Regions from separate parts of the Bacillus sp. 11C genome, predicted to be linked through region 1. Evidence: a T-box and tRNA genes for the amino acid it is inferred to sense, from the RefSeq annotation. Region 1 holds a T-box; the other holds one or more tRNA genes.

The links. A T-box is a leader RNA that pairs with one kind of tRNA and senses whether it is charged. The one in region 1 lies ahead of tyrS (tyrosine--tRNA ligase), so its partner is inferred to be a tRNA-Tyr.
Region 2: it has a tRNA-Tyr gene. The T-box ahead of tyrS (tyrosine--tRNA ligase) is inferred to sense a tRNA for this amino acid. The anticodon was not compared.

The regions. Positions count from the first base shown of each region.
Region 1 covers NZ_JBUPVZ010000006.1:6,246-12,474, forward strand. The annotation lists gene acuA (acetoin utilization protein acetyltransferase AcuA) at 1-491, opposite strand, end outside; gene acsA (acetate--CoA ligase) at 650-2,368, shown strand; T-box leader at 2,423-2,660, shown strand; gene tyrS (tyrosine--tRNA ligase) at 2,710-3,978, shown strand; gene sr7p (small protein SR7P) at 4,118-4,246, shown strand; gene rpsD (30S ribosomal protein S4) at 4,268-4,870, opposite strand; gene ACY3LV_RS10200 (diguanylate cyclase domain-containing protein) at 5,165-6,229, shown strand, end outside.
Region 2 covers NZ_JBUPVZ010000002.1:407,043-413,271, forward strand. The annotation lists gene cdaR (CdaA regulatory protein CdaR) at 1-191, opposite strand, end outside; gene cdaA (diadenylate cyclase CdaA) at 184-1,005, opposite strand; gene rsiW (anti-sigma-W factor RsiW) at 1,166-1,792, opposite strand; gene sigW (RNA polymerase sigma factor SigW) at 1,806-2,369, opposite strand; tRNA gene ACY3LV_RS04680 (tRNA-Gln) at 2,599-2,670, opposite strand; tRNA gene ACY3LV_RS04685 (tRNA-Tyr) at 2,675-2,759, opposite strand; tRNA gene ACY3LV_RS04690 (tRNA-Thr) at 2,777-2,849, opposite strand; tRNA gene ACY3LV_RS04695 (tRNA-Val) at 2,854-2,929, opposite strand; tRNA gene ACY3LV_RS04700 (tRNA-Glu) at 2,933-3,007, opposite strand; gene ACY3LV_RS04705 (2-thiouracil desulfurase family protein) at 3,188-3,643, shown strand; gene ACY3LV_RS04710 (GNAT family N-acetyltransferase) at 3,656-4,138, shown strand; gene murQ (N-acetylmuramic acid 6-phosphate etherase) at 4,247-5,161, shown strand; gene ACY3LV_RS04720 (MurR/RpiR family transcriptional regulator) at 5,178-6,029, shown strand; gene ACY3LV_RS04725 (PTS transporter subunit EIIC) at 6,055-6,229, shown strand, end outside.

The DNA.
Region 1 (6,229 bases):
CCGCCTGCATTCATCATCTTCTCCATGAGCTTTCTGTATTCCCACACATCTTTTTTCATCCCTTTTAAATCCCAATGCCAGTAATATTCCGTCGTCATTACGATGTAGTTTTCCATTTGTTCATCCATCATACTGACGGTCAAAAGCGTCTTTCCGACAGAACATCCCCGATAGGCCGGCGCCACCTCGATGGCCCCGAGCTCAAGCAAATCCTCCATATTTCCTTCAGACCATCTTTCGAGAGGGTCAGGATATAAATACGTCACATAGCCGATAATGGTTCTGCCGTTTCTGGCAATGATAATACGCCCTTCGGGAAGGCCGGCAATGTCGACTAGCGCTTCATGCTGCTCGCGGGGCGGGCGAAATGCGGTTAAATCTGTATGAAACTCGTAACCTGCCAGATCCTCTGGAGAGACAGGCCCTTCTATCAGTAAGGAGCCGGTTGCTGTTTTGATGTTTGCTGAATGGTATGTTTTATGATGTTCCACTGATCCACCGTCCCATCAATTCTTATAAAAATACATGCTTCTTTAAGAATAACAAATTTTAAAGCGTTTTCAACATGGTTTATATTTTAAAAATTGAGAAGAATATGAATATATAATATAATAATTGTGACAACTTCAGCAAAGGGGGATGTTTGGGCATGAATTTGAAAGCGTTACCAGCAGTGGAAGGGGATTATCATTTAAAAAATTATGAAGAAACGTACCGGCATTTTGATTGGGCCGAGGCAGAGAAACATTTCTCCTGGCATGAGACAGGGAAACTGAATGCGGCGTATGAAGCGATTGACCGCCATGCCGAATCGTTTCGAAAAAACAAAGTAGCGCTTTATTATAAAGACGCAAACCGGGATGAAAAATACACATTTAAAGAAATGAAGGAAGAAACAAACAGGGCAGGGAATGTGCTGAAACGGCATGGAAATGTGGAAAAAGGGGACCGCGTTTTTATTTTTATGCCGAGATCACCCGAGCTATATTTTATTATGCTTGGCGCTATCAAAATTGGCGCCATCGCCGGGCCGCTGTTCGAAGCATTTATGGAGGGAGCGGTGAAAGACCGGCTTGAAAACAGCGAGGCGAAGGTAGTTGTCACGACGCCTGAGCTGCTGGAGAGAATACCGGCTGATACACTGCCTCACTTGCAGCATATATTCGTAGTCGGCGGAAAGGCTGAAAGCGGCGCAAACATCATCAATTACGATGAAGCAGCAAAACAGGAGGGCACAAGACTGGATATCGAATGGATGGACAAAAAAGACGGCTATCTGCTTCACTATACATCGGGTTCTACTGGAACGCCAAAGGGTGTGCTGCATGTCCATGAAGCGATGATTCAGCAATATCAGACAGGAAAGTGGGTCCTTGATTTAAAGGAGGAAGACATTTACTGGTGCACAGCAGATCCGGGCTGGGTGACAGGTACGGTATACGGCATTTTTGCACCATGGCTGAACGGAGCGACAAATGTCATCGTCGGCGGGCGTTTCAGCCCTGAAAGCTGGTATGGAACAATTGAACAGCTTGGCGTCAACGTCTGGTACAGCGCGCCGACCGCTTTTCGAATGCTGATGGGAGCGGGAGATGAGATGGCTGCGAAATATGATCTAACCTCACTCCGGCACGTGCTCAGTGTCGGTGAGCCGTTAAACCCGGAAGTCATCAGATGGGGGCATAAGGTTTTTAACAAACGAATCCATGATACATGGTGGATGACAGAAACGGGCAGCCAGCTCATCTGCAACTATCCTTGCATGGATATCAAACCGGGTTCAATGGGTAAGCCGATTCCCGGTGTGGAGGCGGCGATCGTTGACAATCAGGGCAATGAGCTTCCGCCGTACCGAATGGGCAATCTCGCCATTAAAAAGGGCTGGCCTTCCATGATGCATACCATTTGGAATAACCCTGAAAAGTACGAATCGTATTTCATGCCGGGCGGCTGGTATGTGTCCGGGGATTCTGCATACATGGATGATGAGGGATATTTCTGGTTCCAAGGAAGAGTCGATGACGTCATTATGACCTCTGGTGAGCGCGTCGGCCCATTTGAAGTGGAAAGCAAGCTTGTCGAACATCAGGCCATTGCAGAAGCAGGCGTGATCGGTAAGCCTGATCCGGTGCGGGGAGAAATCATTAAAGCCTTTATCGCACTCAGAGAAGGATATGAGCCGTCCGATAAACTGAAAGAAGAGATTCGCCTATTTGTAAAGCAGGGTCTTGCAGCCCATGCGGCTCCGCGTGAAATTGAATTTAAAGATAAGCTTCCGAAAACCCGAAGCGGAAAAATCATGAGACGGGTGCTGAAGGCATGGGAGCTTAACCTGCCGGCAGGAGATCTGTCAACGATGGAGGATTAAAAGGCGACGTTGACACGGGATTTTATTTATGTTAAAAATGATATAGCTTCATATGAAAAGGTAAAGATTGAGACAAGTAGACTATCCTTACGTTCCAGAGAGCTGATGGCCGGTGAAAATCAGCACAGACGGATATATCGAATACACTCATGAACCGCTTTTGCAAACAAAGCCGGCCAGGCTTTCAGTAGTGAAAGAACGGACCTGATCCGTTATCAGGCAAAGTGATAAGATGAATGTTTTGCGTTCTCTTATTAGTAGGGTGGTACCGCGATAATCAATCGTCCCTTCGTGTAAACGAAGGGGCGTTTTTTATTTTAATCAAAAAGGAGCTTTATCTTATGACAAACTTACTTGAAGACTTATCCTTCCGCGGATTGATTCAGCAAATGACGGATGAAGAAGGATTAAATAAACAGCTGAATGAAGAAAAAATCCGCCTGTACTCAGGCTTTGATCCGACAGCGGACAGCTTGCATATCGGACACTTGCTGCCTATTTTAACACTTCGCCGTTTTCAGCTTGAGGGCCATCATCCGATTGCACTTGTGGGCGGGGCGACGGGCCTCATCGGCGATCCGAGCGGAAAAAAAGCGGAGCGTACATTAAACACTGCTGACATCGTATCCGAATGGTCCCAAAGAATCAAAAACCAGCTGTCCAGATTTCTGGATTTTGATGCAGCAGAAAACCCTGCTGTCATCGCGAACAACTTTGACTGGATCGGCAAAATGAATGTGATCGACTTCCTTCGTGATGTCGGTAAAAACTTCGGTATCAATTACATGCTGGCAAAAGACACGGTCAGCTCAAGAATTGAATCCGGCATCTCATACACGGAATTCAGCTACATGATTCTTCAATCTTATGATTTCTTAAATCTGTACAGAGAGAAAAACTGTAAGCTGCAAATTGGCGGAAGCGATCAGTGGGGCAACATTACAGCGGGCCTTGAACTGATCAGAAAATCAGAAGAAGAAGGGGCAAAAGCGTTCGGCCTTACCATTCCGCTTGTCACAAAAGCAGACGGCACGAAGTTCGGAAAAACGGAAGGCGGCGCGATCTGGCTTGATAAGGAAAAGACATCGCCGTATGAATTTTATCAATTCTGGATCAACACAGATGACCGTGACGTTGTCAAATACTTAAAATACTTTACATTTCTATCAAAAGAAGAAATTGAAGCATACGCTGAGAAAACAGAAACAGCGCCAGAAAAGCGTGAAGCGCAAAAACGCCTCGCAGAAGAAGTGACAGCGCTCGTTCATGGACGTGAGGCGTTGGAGCAAGCCATCAACATATCCCAAGCGTTGTTCAGCGGCAATATTAAAGAGCTTTCTGCTCAGGACGTAAAAGTGGGCTTTAAGGATGTCCCGTCCATGGAAGCTGACAGCAGCCAAGAGCTTTCACTTGTAGATGTATTGGTGCAATCTACATTATCTCCTTCAAAACGCCAAGCCCGTGAAGACATTCAAAACGGAGCTGTTTACATTAACGGCGAACGCCAGACGGAAATCAATTATCTCTTATCTGCTGAAGACCGTATCGAAGGTCAATTTACTGTCCTGCGCCGTGGGAAGAAAAAATACTTTCTTGTGACGTATAAATAAAAAAAGGTCCTTTGCCGATATGGGCAAAGGATCTTTTTTTGGTTTATCGCATAGGAATGAAAGGAAAAGAGTATATTAGATAGGGCAAACACGACCAATCACCTCCCAAGCACCACCTTTTAAGAAAGGAGCGCTGACCATGAATCTCATGTGTACGATTGCAAAAGAAAGGCTCCAGCGGGATTATTGGGAGCATCAGACGCGAGATAGTGTTGGCCAGCAAGAGGCACCAGACGAAACAGACGATAAAAAAACCCCGACCGCATAGCGGCAGGGGTTTTTAAAACGATTAACGAGAGTAGAACTCAACGATAAGCGCTTCGTTAATTTCCGGAGCAAGTTCAGAACGCTCAGGAAGACGAGTGAATGTACCTTCAAGCTTTTCAGCGTCGAAAGTAAGGTATTCAGGAACGAAGTTGTTCACTTCTACAGATTCTTTGATGATAGAAAGGTTACTTGATTTTTCGCGAACACCGATTGTTTGACCAGGTTTTACTTGGTAAGACGGGATATCAACGCGGCTTCCGTCAACAAGAATATGACCATGGTTAACCAATTGGCGAGCTTGACGGCGAGTACGTGCTAAACCTAGCTTGTACACAACGTTATCAAGACGAGAATCTAAAAGAATCATGAAGTTTTCGCCGTGTTTACCAGTTAGTTTAGCAGCTTTGTCAAATAAAGTGCGGAATTGGCGTTCGTTTACACCGTACATGTGACGAAGCTTTTGCTTTTCTTGCAATTGCAAACCGTATTCTGATAATTTTTTACGTTGTCCTGGACCGTGTGGACCTGGAGCGTAAGGGCGTTTTTCTAATTCTTTTCCTGTACCGCTAAGAGAGATTCCTAGACGGCGGGACAGTTTCCAAGATGGACCTGTATAGCGAGCCATAATGTGACTCCTCCTTTGGTTTTATTTTTGTGGAAAATAAAAACCGTCTGCTCTATTCGACCATGTACATTTTGTTTTCATGTATCCTCGCTCCAGCAGCAGAGAGTTACACGATACACCTTATGAATAAGGAACAAAATGAAAACATAGAAGCTGAACAAAAAGGCTGCAATATTTCACACAAAGGTCATTATATAATTTATTTGATTTGAAGTCAACCATTCCTTCATTATTGCTTCGCCGTTTATGATATAATAAACAAAAATTAGTGGTAAACTTTCAGGTGATAAAAACATGGTAGAACAAACAAAAGAACAATTATCCGCCTTTCATTATCATATGCTCGATTTTTTATTAACCAAATCTGAAAAAGTCACTTTCACCGACTCTTTCATATGGCTGACTTCGGCTATTCAAACTTATTTTTCATCCCTATGTGTTTCGCTTACACCGACACCATCCGTCGGTTCTGCTTCAAAACAGGCGGATGATGAAGTTCGATTTTCCGCTTCGAAAATAAACGCCTCATCTTACCTGATTGAGGACACCGGCGGCAGGCGCTATCATCTGACATGCAGGCAGGATGTAGAGATACCTGAAGCGCTTCCCGACTTGGTTTCAACATTTTTAAACCAGTCAATGAAACAGGAAAAACTCTATATCAAAACGATCTATCAAAAAAAGATATACAAAATGACAGAGCTGTTCCATTCACTGCTTGATCAGACAGAAGTGCTGAAGCAGCTTTTAGAAAGCTTAACCGGCACGTTTTCTATGTTTGAGTTTTCTCTATATATATCGCACGATCAAGATCAATGTTTAGGTGTTCCTGCAAAAGAGCTGTATATGGAAGGGGAAAAATCCGATTCCTTTGCTCTCAAAGTGTATTTATCCGGGGATATTTTGCGGAAAAATGAATCTGCCGCTTATATTCCGATCAAAGGACAGCAGGGAACGTACGGGGTGTTGAAGGCTGAAGGAACGGGCGGCAGTTTTCTTAATGACGCCTATCTTGATGAAATGTCGCTGATAGCAAACGCGGCGGGAAAAGCGTTTGAAAACGCTCAGCTCTATGAGCAATCCAAAGCAAGCATCGCAAATTTGGAATTGATTAATGAAACGTCACGCCGCCTGAATCAGCGGCTGACACTGGCCGATACGATGAATGACCTGGCTGTGAGAATGGCAGAATCGTTTCAGGCGGAAGAAGTGGGTTTCTTTCATATAGACCATTTTGAAAACCTGACATTGCTCCCTGGCAGCACAGCGTTTTTTAAGGAAGCGAAGCCGTCTGAATTTTTTAATGAAATGAAAGAAAAGCTGTATGAAGGGGAAATAGGAGTTTTCATCGGAAATGGC
Region 2 (6,229 bases), on a different contig from region 1:
TCATCATCATAATACGCTTTGACCGGAATGTCGGTCAGTGTTGCCTCATCAATTGTTGATGTTGGAAAGAAAGATTCACCCGGTTTTTTCGGAGTTGGTGCTTGATTGCTGTTGACCGCCACATAAAGCAAGAGCGCGAAAAGCAGAGCAATAATTTTCACAGCCCAGCGATTGTTTAAGAATTTATCCATTTTTCTTGCCCCTCCAATACCAGCGGTTAGAAGAAGTGTCTCTGGTGTTTTTCTTAAACTCGGCGTCAAGCATTTCTTTCAGCGCTTCTTCGGTCAGCTCTCTGTGAAGGTCTCCGTTCTTTGCCACACTGACGCCGCCGGTCTCTTCAGACACAATAATCGTCAAACTGTCTGTCACTTCACTGATACCGACAGCCGCTCTGTGCCGCGTACCCAGTTCTTTTGAAATAAACGGGCTTTCCGAAAGCGGCAGATAACAGGCGGCAGCGGCAATTTCATTATTCTTCATAATCACAGCACCGTCATGAAGCGGGGTGTTCGGTATAAAAATATTGATCAGCAGCTCAGAGCTGACTTTGGCATTCAATGGGATGCCGGTCTCAATATAATCGCTCATTCCAGTGTCCCGCTCAATGGTCAGCAGGGCGCCTATACGGCGTTTCGCCATATAATTGATCGCTTTTGTGATTGCCTCAATCGTTTTCTGCTGCGCTTCCTCCACAGGCGTGCCGCTCCTTGAGAAAAAGCGGCCCCGGCCAAGCTGTTCAAGCGCTCTTCTCAGCTCAGGCTGAAAAATAATAATAATTGCTAAAAATCCCCATGTTATCGCTTGGTCCATCAGCCATTGAAGCGTGCCGAGGCCCAAATATTGGCTGGCCATACGGACAAGCACGATCACGACAATTCCTTTTAACAGCTGAACCGCTTTCGTGCCGCGTATGACCATAATAAGTTTATATATCACATACCAAACAAGGAGAATATCAACGGCATTGCCGAGGTACTGCAAAAAAGGGATATCCTCAAAAGCCATTTCCTCGTCCTCCAAGATTTCAGTCATTTCGTATTTTGTGTTTAACGTGTTACGCATATGTACTTAGCATAGCGAGCCCATTATACCACATTTCGATTCGGCAAGTGAAATGCGCCAGCCCTTACAGCCCGTAAAAAAAGAGCAAAGCGGCTGACACGCTTTACTCTTTTTCGTTCGGTTTTAATGCATTGAGTACACTTTTCCCCGCAGACTTCAATTTATACCATGTCCAGTCAAATAATTGATTGATTTCTTCAATCTGACCAGTTACTTGTCCAGCAGAGGCCATATACTTTTCGCCATTTACGACGGTTACATCCCCGTCTATTTTTCCTTTAATAATCAGCTTGCCGTTTTTGACAGTGACATCACCTTTGACCGTCTCACCTTCAGGCACGATCACAGTATGGTTCTGCACCACAAGATTCGGCTGCTTAGACACGCTGAAGTTGTGGTCATTATGCCAGCTGTTTAAAAAACCTCCGCCCATCAAAATGATGAATACCGCAGCAGCTGCGATAACAGGATGGGTTCTGAACCACCTTTTCACAGAAGCTCTTTTCTTCTCCTTAGGCAATTTAGCCATGACATTAGCGGTAAAATCCGCGGGGGCTTCGACATGCGATGTGCTCCGGACGAGCGCTATAGATTTTTCCATCTCATAAAAATGCTTTCTGCATTTCTCGCATGTCTCAAGATGTTCATTTAATACGTGTTCATCTTTTGGAAGGATATCTCCATCAAGATGCATATGCATAAGCTGCACAATTTGTTCAGGACAGCTCATTTCATCACCCCACTTAAAGATCCCTTAATTGTTTTCGAAGAGCCTCTCTGCCTCTGTGAATCCGCGTTTTCACAGTCCCCACAGGAATGTTTAGAATCTCGCCGATTTCAATTAATGAGAGTTCGTCAATATACTTTAATACGATAACTGTTCTGTATTTGTCAGGAAGCTTTAAAATTTTCTGCTGAATCGTGTTTGAGAGCTCCAGCGACACTACTTCATCTTCTGGCAAAACTCCGTCTGCGGCGATTTGCGAATACATGGTCAAGCCTTCCGTACCAGCCACCTCTGCATCGAGGTAATAATCCGGCTTCTTTTTGCGAATGCGGTCAATAGTCAAATTGGTCGCGATTCGATAAAGCCAAGTTGAAAATTTCCGGTTAATATCAAAACTGTCGATATTAACGTACGCCCTGATGAAAGCCTCCTGTGCAATATCCTCCGCCTCATGCACATTGCCAAGCATACGGTAGCAAAGCTGATAAATTTTATCCTTGTAAATATCTACGATGTCCGCAAATGCATTTTGGTCGCCTTTTTTGACTTGCTTAATTCTCTTTTTAATCATCATTTCCATATTTATCTAACCTCTGCCTTCACCGGTCTGTATGTATACGAGCTTCGTTTTAAAAGGTTTCAATTTTTTATAAAATAAGTTTAACAAATTTTTGGCAGGGTGTAGATGGTAATTCGTGAATAAACTACCTTAACATATTTTTAAAATTATTATACAGACTGAACAGTTAGAAGTTGGAATGATTTTCACAAAATAAAAAAAGACACCTTTTGGTCAAAGGTGTCTGTGACTGGGCTAGCTGGATTCGAACCAACGCATGACGGAGTCAAAGTCCGTTGCCTTACCGCTTGGCTATAGCCCAATAATGGTGGAGGGGGGCAGATTCGAACTGCCGAACCCTGAGGGAGCGGATTTACAGTCCGCCGCGTTTAGCCACTTCGCTACCCCTCCGTATTTTGAAAAGACAGTGCCGGCAAGAGGACTTGAACCCCCAACCTACTGATTACAAGTCAGTTGCTCTACCAATTGAGCTACACCGGCAAGATGGTGGAGGATGACGGGCTCGAACCGCCGACCCTCTGCTTGTAAGGCAGATGCTCTCCCAGCTGAGCTAATCCTCCAAATGGTGACCCGTACGGGATTCGAACCCGTGTTACCGCCGTGAAAGGGCGGTGTCTTAACCGCTTGACCAACGGGCCGTTTGTGTTCTCGTCGAGCTGACAAAAGTTATTATATACAGGTTACCCCCTGTTTGTAAAGAGAAAAATTAAATTTTTTATTTTCAAACTTTTTAACTCCTTTTTTAACTGAAAAAGCCTCCCAACATTAGTCATTTATTTTATGATAGAGACAAGCGAAGCAAGAGAGGAGAAACAAATATGATTCTAGTCAGTTCTTGCCTTGGAGGCATTGAATGCAGATACAACGGCTCTCACGCCGCATCAGAGAAAATCAGAAAACTCGTCGATGAAAATAAAGCAGTCATGGCTTGTCCTGAGCTTCTCGGCGGCTTTTTCACTCCCCGTGAGCCTGCAGAAATCATCGGAGGCACCGGCGAGGATGTTCTCAATGGAACCGCTAAAATCGTGACAGCTTCAGGAGAAGATGTAACAGAGTTATATATGAAAGGCGCCGCTAAAACATTAGCTTACGCAAAAGAAATCAATGCATCCGCTGTCATATTAAAAGAAAACAGTCCATCGTGCGGAAGCAATTTCATTTATAACGGCACATTCACTGGCAAAAAAATCGCCGGCAGCGGAGTGACCGCCGCACTGCTAAAACAAGCGGGCTGCCGTGTCATTTCAGAAAACCAGTTAGACGACATATTGTAAGGAGGGCACCCCATGACTCAAGACATTTCTTTATCCTTCTATAAACCTGAACATTCGCCGGAACTTCAATCATTCACCCTAAACAACGATGACAAGCGCTTTACCTCTCTCCCCAAAGAGGTGCTGACTCAGGCCTTAGGCATACAGGACCGGTATCCGGCTGTCATCTTAAATGACAATCTGCCAGTCGGCTTTTTCATTTTACATACATCAAAAGAAACGCTTGCTCCCTATACTAGCAATCCATTTGCTTTACTGCTCAGCTCCCTGTCTTTAAACGCTGTACATCATGGAAAAGGCTATGCAAGAAAAGCAATGCTTCAGCTTCCCTCGTTTGTGAGCAGTTATTTTCCATGGTGCGATGAAATCATTTTGGCCGTCAATCACCTAAACACACGCGCAAAACACCTTTATATGAAAAGCGGGTTCCTAGATAAAGGACGGCGAAAAATCGGGCCGCTCGGAGAACAGCTGATTCTTCATTATTTCCTATAGTCTCGGATGAAATAAAATTTCAAAAATATAAAATCCAGTTGAAATATCATAACGGAAGTGAATATACTGAATAGTAAGATACATCATTTTAAAACAGGGGGCATCCTCATGTCAGAACCATTAAACCTTCACCGGCTTACAACAGAATCACGCAATAGCCAAACAGCGGAAATCCACAAAACAAACACTCTCGGCATCCTCAAGATGATCAACAACGAAGATTTGAAAGTTGCTGCCGCCGTTCAGCAGGTTCTCCCTGATATTAAAACAGCTGTAGACTGCGCATACAACTCTTTTCAAAATGGTGGCCGGCTCATATACACAGGCGCCGGCACAAGCGGCAGACTAGGTGTCATGGATGCTGTTGAATGTCCTCCCACCTACAGCGTAAGCCCAGATCAGGTCATCGGAATTATGGCTGGAGGCCCCAAAGCATTTTTGCAGGCAGCAGAGGGCATTGAAGACAGTGAAGAAGCAGGAGCGGAAGATTTAAAAAACATACAGCTTACGTCAAACGACACCGTCATTGCCATTGCAGCAAGCGGCCGCACACCTTATGCCGCAGGCGCCCTCACATACGCCCGTAAAGTAGGAGCACACGCCATCGCCCTTACCTGCAATGAAACTTCCGTCATCAGCAAGGAAGCGGATCACAGCATTGAGGTTGTTGTTGGGCCTGAGGCCATTACAGGATCAACACGTATGAAAGCCGCAACCGCTCATAAAATGATTCTAAACATGATATCCACCGCAGTAATGGTCAAAATCGGCAAGGTTTACGAAAACTTGATGGTAGACGTCAACGTCAGCAATAAGAAACTAAAAGAACGCGCCATCAGCATCATCCAAAGCCTCACTAACGCTTCATACGACACAGCCAGACATACACTGGAACAAGCCAATCATCACGTCAAAACGGCAATCCTCATGCTCAAAACAAGCACAGATCAAGAAAAAGCTAAAACATTGCTTGAGGAAGCAAACGGTTTTATAGACAAAGCAATCGAAAACTACCATTCATGATAAGGAGAGACCGAGCATGGCAACAGGCGGTTTAGCGATCATCCAATCAATGAAGCACAAGCTCCCTCCATCCGAGCGTAAACTTGCGGATTACATCCTAACTCATCCCCATAAGGCAATAGAAAACACTGTCAGCGAAATCAGCGCCTTAGCCAATTCAAGTGACGCTGCCGTCATCAGGCTCTGCAAATCACTCGGACTAAAGGGTTTTCAAGATTTAAAAATGAGAGTAGCAGGCGATCTGGCAAAGCCTGCTGTTCAAGGCTACCGGGACATTGCGCCCCACGAACCGCTGTCCTCCATTTCTGAAAAAGCAGCCGGCAATGCCATTCAAGCCATTCAGGACACCTCAGACCTGATGGACTACAAAGAGCTTGAACGAGCGGTTTCTCTGCTTCTCCAAGCTCATACTGTGCATTTTATCGGCGTCGGGGCTTCCGGCATTGTCGCCAAGGACGCCCAGCAAAAGTGGCTTCGCATTCATAAACTAGCAACCGCGTTCACAGACACTCATCTTGTGGCATCATTAATCGCAAATGCAGATAAGGATGACATCGTATTCGCTATTTCGTTTTCGGGAGAGACGCAGGAAATCATTGAGCTGCTCACGATGGCTAAGGAAAAAAGCATCAAAACGATCAGCCTCACACAATTCAGTCAGACATCCGTCTCCGCGCTCGCTGATGTCCCGTTGCACACAGCACACTCCAATGAAGCCCTGATTCGAAGTGCAGCCACTTCCTCCCGCCTCGCCCAGCTTTTTATGATTGATGTTTTGTTTTTAGGCATGGCAGCTGAGCGGTACGAAGAAACAACCGGATATATCGATAAAACGAGAGCAGCCATAAAATCTATGAGAAAAAAATAAGGCATCTTGATGAGGAGGGGTTTTGATGAGCAAAGAAAATAACTACCATCATCTCGCAAAGAAAATCCTTGAGCTATGCGGAGGAAAATCCAATATTTCATCGTATACGCATTGCATGACGCGCCTGCGTATTACGCCTTACGATGAAAGCAAAACAGATGCTCACGCTTTAACAGAGCTTGACGGCGTATTGGGGGTCG